2 linked regions of the Kordia antarctica genome follow. The protein of the gene in region 1 interacts with the protein of each later gene in a pairwise test. Links are inferred from orthologs where the notes say so. Each region holds a gene or a part of one and is shown on either strand. Other genes may lie near its edges.

What was found. The genes of interacting proteins can lie anywhere in the genome.
Region 2: the proteins of IMCC3317_RS21525 (region 1) and IMCC3317_RS16230 interact in binary tests that used the Escherichia coli proteins (3 or more experiments, as listed by UniProt). The link is inferred for Kordia antarctica from one-to-one orthologs.

The regions. Positions count from the first base shown.
Region 1 is NZ_CP019288.1:5,146,334-5,152,778, reverse strand. What follows is about bases 2,081-5,053. They hold IMCC3317_RS21525 (aminoacyl-histidine dipeptidase), read right to left. Parts: upstream 4,311-5,053; coding sequence 2,850-4,310; downstream 2,081-2,849. Other genes in these bases: IMCC3317_RS21520 (DUF3810 domain-containing protein), read left to right, coding at 4,507-5,053; IMCC3317_RS21530 (hypothetical protein), read left to right, coding at 2,584-2,781; IMCC3317_RS21535 (hypothetical protein), read left to right, coding at 2,106-2,318. Also shown: gliding motility-associated peptidyl-prolyl isomerase GldI, read left to right, coding at 1-344; IMCC3317_RS21545 (peptidylprolyl isomerase), read left to right, coding at 358-1,557; IMCC3317_RS21540 (hypothetical protein), read right to left, coding at 1,627-1,869; more of IMCC3317_RS21520, read left to right, coding at 5,054-5,580; IMCC3317_RS21515 (hypothetical protein), read left to right, coding at 5,614-6,396. UniProt on the Escherichia coli protein: Dipeptidase with broad substrate specificity. Requires dipeptide substrates with an unblocked N-terminus and the amino group in the alpha or beta position.
Region 2 is NZ_CP019288.1:3,911,414-3,915,955, reverse strand. What follows is about bases 1,737-4,542. They hold IMCC3317_RS16230 (aminopeptidase P family protein), read right to left. Parts: upstream 3,882-4,542; coding sequence 2,592-3,881; downstream 1,737-2,591. Other genes in these bases: IMCC3317_RS16235 (AbiH family protein), read left to right, coding at 1,737-2,333. Outside these bases: IMCC3317_RS16240 (branched-chain amino acid transport system II carrier protein), read left to right, coding at 1-1,113; more of IMCC3317_RS16235, read left to right, coding at 1,110-1,736.

The sequences.
Region 1 (6,445 bases):
ATTTTTACAATAAAAAATCGCCCGAAGAAATGTATTTACCAAAAAAAGGAGACACACTTACCTACGAAATTAGTACTTCCAAATTTGCTGGCGACGTTATTTATGCAAAAGAAGAAATTGGAGTTCAAGAATATATTGTAGAAAAACAACAAACAATTCCCGGATTACGCTATGCATTACAACTAATGAAGCAAGGAGAAACCGTAACATTTCTTTTCCCTTCTCATATTGCGTATGGCTATCACGGAGATAATAAAAAAATTGGAACGAATGTTCCGATTCAATCCACAATTACATTACTTACTATTAAAAAAGAAAACAAGAACCTAGAAACAGAAAATTAAAATGAATGTACTAATGAAAAAAATCACACTACTTATTGCTATCATCGCATTAGGTTTTACAGCTTGCAAAACTGCTAAATACCCAGAATTAGCCGATGGAATTTATGCTGATATTCAAACTTCCAAAGGACCTATTTTAGTTGAGTTAAACTTTACAGACACGCCAGTTACTACGGCAAACTTTATTGGTTTGGCAAAAGGAACGCATCCACAATTGGTAGATAGTTTACAAGGAAAACCTTTTTATGACGGATTTATTTTCCATAGAGTTATGGAAAACTTTATGATTCAAACAGGAGATCCACTTGGAACTGGAATGGGCGATGCTGGTTATAAATTTGATGACGAAATTGTAAAAACATTAAATCATAACGAAGCAGGAACTTTGGCAATGGCAAATTCTGGTCCAGATACTAGCGGAAGTCAATTTTACATTACACATGTTCCGTATCCTTCATTAAATGGAAGATATACCGTTTTTGGAAAAGTTGTGATCAATCCTGCAAAGGAAAAAGAATTAAGAGCTCAAATTTCTGACACTGTTGCTTTAAAGAAAGCAATTGATTCTGTAAGAATGGCAACAGTAAATATTATTGCAAAAGTACCTGTGTTGAAAACTCCAGATGCTATGAACAAACCTGTTGATGAAATCACAATGGAAAGTGTTGAAATCATTCGTATTGGTTCAGATGCAAAAGCATTTGATGAAGTAAAAGTATTTTCTGGTCAGTATGCTGAAAAAGCAAAAGCGATTGAAAAAGCAAAAGAGATTACAGCAAAAACTTTAGCTAAGTTTGCAGAACAAAAAGCAAAAGCGACTGAATTACCTTCAGGTTTAAAGTATTATATTTCTGAAAAAGGTACTGGAGCTAAATTATCTGCAACATCTACTGTAGAAGCATATTACGCAGTATATTTTGCTGCCGATGGGAAATTATTACAAACAAACAATTTAGCAACCGCAGAAGCTTTAGATGCCGTAGATGCGCAACAAAAAGCCGCAAACGCATATAAGCCAATGGAAACTGAAATTGGTCCTGATGCACCTATGATTGCTGGATTCAGAGAAGGCCTGCAACAATTGAGTGTTGGAGACAAAGCAACTTTATTCTTACCATCGCATTTAGCGTATGGAGAAAGAGGAAATAGAGGAATTCCTCCAAATTCAGATTTAGTTTTTGAAATAGAAATTGTGAGTGAAGTTATTAAATAAAATAATAAAAAGATATTAAAAAGCCATTATTTACTATTCAATAATGGCTTTTTGTTTTAATAGATTTACCTACACTATCTCCTTTCTACAGGTATTCTGACCAGCACCATTTGGACACCAACTACAAGTTATTCCTTGTGAATCTGATAATGAAGTAGTCTCACATAAAGGGTTATCAGCAGTGGATAAAAAACAAAATGGATTACCAGTTTCATTACTCCAAGTATTATCTCCCGCCATCAAATTACTTGCTGTTAAATTAGAAATTGTCTTTTTACTCAAAGATAAATTCAAATTATTCTTTTTTTTCATAAATAAATATTTTAAAATTTGATTAAAAATACACTATTTCTTACATAGAAATACTATTTATAAGATTTTTAATGCAATAATACTAAAACTTATTCTTTCTTTTTTTTAGTTTTTTCAATATTCAAGATTTTACACTTAACTCTTTTCAAGAAAAAAATCTATATTTTTCATCTATTTTCCTGTTTTGAGAAATTCATACTTGGATGATATTTGCACCGAAACAAAAAACAAATATCATGAAAAAACAAATGAAAACTCTAGGATTAAAAAAGCAAACGATTTCTTCTTTAGAAGCACAATTAGTAAATGGTGGCGCACCAACAACTCATTCAATGATAACAATGGAAAGAGGATGCATAAGCCAACAAGGATGTGATCCATTACCACCTGCACAACCAGAACCAATGACACTTTCATATTCAAATTGTGGACAATGCACAAGCTGGTAAAACGCTTATAATAAAGTAATTGTATTATAGAAAAGAGGTTGTCTGAAAAGCAGTCATTGCGAATGAAATGAAGCAATCTGTCAAGTTTAAGTTATTGACTTACAGATTACTTCGAAATGAAAAATTTCTCGTAATGACGTTGTTTAAACCTTTTCAGACAGTCTCTTTTTTACAGGAAAAACACTACTATATTTTCATCTCTTTTCCCCTTTTGGGAGTTTCATGTTTGACTGATATTTGCAATGAAACAAAAAACACATATATCATGAAAAAAGAAACAAAGGCTCTAGGATTAAAAAAAGAAACAGTTTCTACATTTGAAGACGAAATCACGGCAGATGTAGCAAAATCAAAAGGAAAAAAGTGTAAGACAAAAACAGTGAAACCAATACCTCAAATGCCACAAGACCCAAGACCAGATACAGGTGCTTCTCGCTGTATAAAATGCGGAACCTGGTTGTAGAACTACTTATTAAAAACAAAAAAGCTCCTCAATGAAGGAGCTTTTTGCTTTTATATTTTTTCCAAAAATTATTTCTTCGGAATGTTCTTTAAGATTTCCAACACAAATTTCCAATATTTCTGAGTAGAAGAAATACTTGCACGTTCGTCTGGCGAATGCGCTCCACGAATAGTTGGTCCAAAACTAATCATTTCCATGTCTGGATAATTTGTTCCTAAAATTCCACATTCCAATCCTGCGTGACAAGCTGCAACGTTTGGTTCCTCATTATTTAGTTTCTTATACAAATCAACCAAAACTGGTAAAATAGAAGCATTCATATTTGGTTCCCAACCTGGATACGAACCTGAAAATTCTACTTCGCAACCAGAAAGTTCAAACGAAGCTCTCAATTTTGTCGCTAAGTCCATTTTTCCACTTTCCACAGAAGAACGCGTTAAACATCCAACTTTAATTTCTCCGTCTTTTACGATTACTCGTGCAACATTATTTGATGTTTCTACCAAATCTTCAATATCTGGACTCATACGATATACACCATTATAAGCAGCATATATGGAACGTGTAATTCCTTCTTGTACGCCTAATTCCACAACTTCCGTTGGAGTTTCTATAACAGTACACATAATTTCTAAATCCGCTTCAATCGTTGCAAATTCTTTTTTAATAGTATCAGCTTGTGTTTTTAATTCAAATTCAAACGCTTTTTGATGCACTTTATCAACTACAACAGTTGCAACACTTTCTCTTGGAATAGCGTTTCGTAAACTTCCTCCGTTAATTTCAGCAATGCGCAATCCGAAGTTTTCAAATCCATCAAATAAGATCCGATTCATCAACACATTTGCATTTCCAAATCCTTTATGAATGTCCATTCCGCTATGTCCACCTTGCAATCCACTAATTGAAATTTGATATCCTACAACACCTTCTGGTGTTTCTTCTTCAACATATGAACGTCTTGCAGTTACATCAATTCCACCTGCACAACCAATTCCGATTTCATCATCTTCTTCCGTATCAAGGTTTAGTAGAATTTCTCCTTCAAGCAATCCGCCTTTCAAGCCCATTGCGCCTGTCATTCCTGTTTCTTCATCTATCGTAAATAACGCTTCCAATGCAGGATGCGCAATATCGTTACTTTCTAAAATTGCCATAATCGTTGCGACTCCAAGTCCATTATCTGCACCAAGTGTTGTTCCTTTTGCGCGTACCCAATCTCCATCAATAACCATTTCAATACCTTGTGTATCAAAGTCAAACTCGGTATCAGAATTTTTTTGATGTACCATATCCAAATGCGATTGCATTACAATGGCTTTTCTGTCTTCCATTCCTGAAGTTGCTGGTTTTTTGACAATTACATTTCCTACTTCATCAATAATAGTTTCTAAACCTAAATCTTCTCCAAATTTTTTCATAAAAGCAATTACACGTTCTTCTTTTTTTGAAGGTCGCGGCACTGCGTTTAAATCTGCGAATTTATTCCAAAGTCCATTTGGTTCTAAAGTTCTTACTTCTTGACTCATATTAATTTTTTATTATGGATTCAATTTAATGTTACAAAGGTAAATGTTAGCGTGTAAAATTCCTTGCTTTTGCATGAATACATTTTGAACTGTTTTATCAATGACGAAAAAATCACGTTCATTTTAGTAATAGTTATTTAGTTTTTTTACATTAGCTATGTATCATTGCCCTAAATGATGTTCAAATGTATTGCTTATGACCAAGAGAACAAAACTCCTAATTGCTGTATCTTTTCCTATTCAATTTATTGCTATTAAGATACTTGCAAGTTACCCAGCGTTTGTAGAAACCTATTACAGTAACGGATTATACCCAATAATTTCAAAGATTTTTAGAGTTATTTTTGGTTGGATTCCTTTCTCTATGGGCGATATTTTCTATACAATTGCTGGAATTTTAATCATTCGATACATTTATAAAAATTTCCGTTTGTTCCGAACTGAATTCAAACGTATTTTATTGGACACTTATATTGTAATTACTATCACATACTTCGCTTTTCATCTACTTTGGGGAATGAATTATTATAGATTGCCGTTGTATAAATCGCTTGAATTAGATCGGAAATATTCCACAGAAGAATTGGTTAACTTTACCGAAAGAGTCATCGCGAAAGCAAACACAATTCAATATCAAATTACACAAAACGATACTGTAAAAGTTGAAATTCCTTATAAAACCAGTGAAATTCTTGATAAAACAGGCAACGGTTATGAAAATTTCAGCGCAAAGCAACCACAATTTACATTTACACATCGTAGTTTAAAGACTTCGCTTTATAGTAGTTTCTTAACTGTTATGGGATTTAGTGGTTACATCAATCCGTTTACCAATGAAGCGCAGATCAATCGCAAAATTCCTGTGTACAAATTTCCTGTAACGGCAAGTCATGAAGAAGCGCATCAAATTGGGTTTTCAGCGGAAAACGAAGCCAATTTTATAGGTTGTATGGCAGCTTTACATAATGACGATATTTACTTTCAATATGGCGCGTATAACTTTATGGCGTGGCATTGTTTACGAGAAGTACACAACAGAAATCCTGAAGAATATGAACGTCTAAAACTGACCTTACATTCAGGGATTCAGAAAAATTACGATGAAGTTCGTGCTTTTTGGACGTCGCATAAAAACCCACTCAAACCGATGTTTAAGTTTACTTTTGATCAATTCCTAAAAGCAAACAATCAATCTGGTGGAATTTTGAGTTACAGTTATGTGGTTTCACTTTTGGTGAATTATGACAAGAAACATACGCTTGTTCCTTAAATACGAAACCATCAATTTCCTCGTTTAAAGTGTATGACAAGAACAATTCTTCTTATTATATGTGTTTTTTGTTGCGCTTGCGCGAATGAACGCAGCAATACGTCAACTGTAGTTTCCACAACAAAAACTTCGGAAATAGTATCAAAATCTTCTAGTAATTCTAATACTATTGATGCTACTCAGTTAAAAATCAATCGGAAGCCAAAAGGAAATTACAACACCATAAAACAAACGATTGCAACTGATCGTGCATATTTTGCAAAACAATTTAAACAAAACAAACAAAAAACAATTGATTCTGCTTCCAGCTATTTATACAACAAATTACTCAACGAAATCGTGCCACATTGGTACGGAACGCCGTGGGATTTTAACGGACATACCAACATTCCAAATGAAGGCGAAATTGCATGTGGCTATTTTGTTTCCACAACCTTAAAACATTTGGGTTTTAGACTCAATCGGTACAAAATGGCGCAAGAAGGCGGCACAAACGAAGCAATCACACTTCAGCCACGAGCTGAATTAAAAATCTATCGGAATATCTCTCAAACAGCGCTCAAAACAAAACTCAATAACGTATACAAAGACGGCATTTATTTTGTAGGATTGAGCAATCATGTTGGCTATGTGCTCATCAAAAACAAAGAACTCTACTTTTTACATTCAAGCTATTGCGATAATAAAGTCATACTTGAGAAAGCAGAAACTTCGCCGTGTTTTCAAAGTGATATTTATGTTTTTGCAGAAATTACTACAAATCGGAAGCTCATTCAAAAATGGATTCAAAACACACCAATTCCAATTCATAAATAAACGTTAAAAAAATCTTAATACAGCAAACGGAGGCGGAACATCTCTTATC
Region 2 (4,542 bases), 1.2 Mb from region 1 along the record:
ATCATTTCAGTAACAATTCCGTCACCGAGAACTGCCGCAGCAACACACGAAATTTCTATATTTCCCAACTTTGGCACAAATGCATTGTTGACAAGTAGTCTGTATTTTGCGTTGGTATTAGTTTTTGTGTTGAATAGATCTAAAATTTTAAACTTTCTTGGAAAATTCTTAACGCCTTTGATCGTTTTAATTTTATTGGCAATTATCGGAATCGGATTATTGATGCCGCATGAAGCGATAAAAGCTTCGGAATTTACAACGCCTTTATTCACAGGATTAGAAGTTGGTTATCAAACGTTTGACGCGATTGGCGCAATTGTAATTGGTGGCGTTATTATCATTTCGTTGAACTTAAAAGGAATTACTTCTTTCGAAGAAAAGAAAAAACTCATTGCAAAATCGGGTTGGATTGCAGGTTTTGGATTGTTCGTTATGTATGCAGGTTTAATATTGCTCGGTTCATATTTCAGTAGTGAAGTTGATATAGATTTAAGTTTGAGTAATGATATGAAACGCGCAAACTTACTTCGTGGAATTAGTTTGGCAACTTTAGGAAATATCGGAACTGCTTTTCTGAGTGTTTTAGTGGCTTTGGCGTGTTTTACGACTGCTGTCGGAATTACCACAGGAACAGCCGATTACTTTAAAGGATTATTTAACAATTCTAAAAATGCATATACAATTACGGCGATTATTGCATGTTTGATCGGAATTATAATTGGACAATTAGGCTTTCATTATATATATATGATTGCTGGTCCTGTGTTGAAATTCATTTATCCAATTGCGATTGTGTTGATCTTTTTAAACATTGCTCCAACAAAATACGCAACACCATTGGTTTTTAGAGCTGTAGTTTTGGTAACGTTTATCTTTGGGTTTTTAGATATGTTGGCGCATTTCTTCCCAACAAATAATTTATTAGTCGCTTTCCGCGAAACGATTTCGTTAGGAGGTATTTTAGATATGTTGACGCATTTCTTTCCTGAAAATCCTTATTTAATAGCTTTCCGCGAAACGATTTCGTTAGGAACAGCAGATTTCGGTTGGGTTTTACCTTCGTTTTTGACGTTTTTGGTTGTTGGTTTGGTTCAGAAAAATAAGCAAGCATGAACAAACTAATCATTGCAGGAAACGGATTTGATTTGGCACACGGATTGCCAACATCGTATAACAATTTCATGGATGCTTTTTGGCGTGATTTGAAGGATGATTTTGAAGATGAGTTGGTGAAAGAATTAGTCTATATACATCCACTAAATCAAGATCATTTTAGCAAAAGAGAAGTAACAAATTTTAAAGATTTTGAAAATAATATTCATAATTATTTAAAGCGAAATTTTCGTGTTTATGAATTAGATAAGTATTGTTTTTCTCAAAAAGGACGAGCTCAGAATTATGATAATCAAACGATTTTATTCAAATTCAAAAATCAATTTTTCAAAGAATTAAACAAAACACAATCCATTCAAAATTGGGTAGATGTAGAGAATGAATATTATCAAGCATTAAAAAACATCTGTAAAGATGAAAAACTACTAGCTCGTCATAAGAAAGAAGACGTTTTAAAACTTCACAGAGAGTTTGAACAAGTAAAGCAATTGTTAGAAAAATATCTGCAAAAGAATGTGGTTGAAGCTTATAATTGGTCAATCGAAGATAGTAATAGTTTATTGCGTATTTTGAAACCTTATGAAAGTTTAGATAGAATTTTGATGTTAGCCGAGGAATTTTCAATTGAAGAAGATATTACAGAAATTGAAAAACTTATGGAAGTTGATTCAAGATCACACACTCAATCAAGTTCAACAGAAACACAAATATTGAATTTCAACTATACACCTACTTTTAATGAGTACGTAAAATCTAGAAAGTTGACCAAATTTAATATTGATATAAATCACATTCACGGAGAACTCAATGAAAATATTGTATTCGGCTTCGGAGACGAAATGGATGAAGATTATAAGTTGATTGAAGATATGGACGATAACGAATATTTAAAATATTTTAAATCGTTTCAATATGTGCAAAACTCATATTATAAAGATGTTTTACGTTTTGTTGATTACGAAAAGTTTCAAGTTGTTATTATGGGACATTCTTGTGGTTTATCCGATAGAACATTACTAAACACTATTTTTGAGCATGAAAATTGTCGTTCTATTAAAGTGTTTTATCATCAAAAAGAAGACGGAAGTGATAATTACACCGAAATCATTCAAAATATTTCTAGGCATTTTAATGATAAAAAACTCATGCGAACTAAAATTGTTGAGAAAACGTTGTGTGAGCCGATGCCACAGATTCAGTTGCCGAAGCTTGTGAAATGATATTTGAAACTCGTCAATTCGAGTGCTTTGACTGAAAGGAAAAGTATATCGAGAATGCCTTTGAAATCAAATTGATTCTCGATACATTTTATCTTCATTTCATTTCGACTTCGCTCAATGTAACACATTTCGACTCCGCTCAATGTAACACATTTCGATAAAACACTCGAACCGACGCTTCGTAATTACAAAAACCCAAAAGCTAAAGGCAAGAAGCTAAAAACCAGCAACCAAAAACTAGCAACAAGCAACCAACTATCAATTCATCAACTCTTCAATTTCGTCTGCTTCAATCGGAATATTACGCATTAAATTAAATGGTTCGCCACTTTCTTGAATGACAACATCATCTTCCAATCGAATTCCGAAACCTTCTGCGGGAATGTAAATTCCTGGTTCTACGGTAAATACCATATTTGCTTGCATTGGTTCGGTCAAAATTCCGTAATCGTGTGTATCAAGTCCCATGTGATGCGAAGTTCCGTGCATGAAATATTTTTTATATGCTGGCCAATCTGGATCTTCATTCTTCACATCGGTTTTGTCAATCAATTTTAAACCGATCAATTCCGAAGTCATCAACTTTCCAACCTCAACATGATATTCAGCCCAATCCGTTCCTGGAACCAACATTTTTGTCGCTTCATTCTTCACACGATTTACCGCATTGTAGACTTCTTTTTGTCTTGGCGTAAACCTTCCCGAAACAGGAATCGTACGACTCATATCACTTTTATAATTGGCGTATTCGGCACCAACATCCATCAAAATCAAATCGCCCGCTTGGCATTCTTGATTGTTCTCAATATAATGCAACACATTTGCGTTATTTCCAGAAGCCACAATTGGCGTGTACGCAAATCCTTTGGAACGACTTCGTAAAAACTCGTGAATAAACTCAGCTTCAATCTCGTATTCCATTACGCCAGGCTTTACAAAACCTAAAATTCTGCGAAATCCTTTTTCGGTAATATTACATGCACGTTGTATTAAATTGATTTCCGTTTTATCTTTTACAGAACGCAAACGTTGTAAAATCGGATTGCTTTTCGCAACGCTGTGCGCAGGATATTTGGCTGTTAACCACTTTGTGAAACGATCTTCGCGGGTTTCTGTTTCTACGTTTGCACGATAATGCTCGTTGGTATTTATATAAACAGTATCAGATTGCGTCATGATTTCAAACATAATTTTTTCCAAATCTTTCAACCAATACACCGTTTTAATTCCTGATGAAGCCAACGCAGCTTCTTTGGTTAACTTCTCGCCTTCCCAAACGGCAATATGTTCATTGGTTTCTTTTAGGAATAAAATCTCGCGGTGTTTCTCTTTTGGACAATCGGGAAATAATACCAAAATACTTTCTTCCTGATCTACGCCACTGAGGTAAAATATATCTCTGTGCTGCTCAAAAGGCATTGTGCTATCTGCGCTAATTGGGTAAATATCATTCGAATTAAACACAGCCAAACTACTTGGTTTCATTTGCGCCATGAAATTCTTTCTATTCTTACTAAACAAATTGCGATCTATCGGTTGGTATTTCATATTCGTATTTTTAATTGAATTCTTTCAAAAATAATCAAACAAAAAAAGAATTACGTAGCCAAATGGCGGAATTTTTAATTTCAATGTATTCAATTTGATGATTTGAAGATGTGTCAATTTGAAAATGTGTCAGTTTGAGGATAAAATTCAATTTGATAATTGTTCAATACTGCTCAATAATAAACTTTTGAAATTATTTGAAACTCTTCCTGTTAGATACTACAAACGTCGCTTCGAGTGTCCTGAACTTGTTTCAGGATGTATCGAGAAGTATTTTGAAGCAATAAGGTGTTTTGTTTGATTGAAAAAAAGTTAATTTGAAAATGTGTCGATTTGAAGATTTGATAATGGTTCAATACTGCTCAATAATAAAATCTGTCAACATATCACAAATTGAACAGTATTCTAAAATTAATTCCGTTTCACAGTAGATTTCGATACTAAATTCTTTCAGAATTTCACTCAATCTGACGATTTGAAAATTATTTGAAATTCTTCTTGTTAGATACTACAACCGTCGCTTCGAGTGTCCTGAACTTGTTTCAGGATGTATCGAGAAGTACTTCGAAGCAATACCATTTTTTGTCACGAATACACAAATGTTTTTTTTGTTTTTCACTTATAATCTCTCGTCACCCTGAACTTGATTCAGGGTCTCATG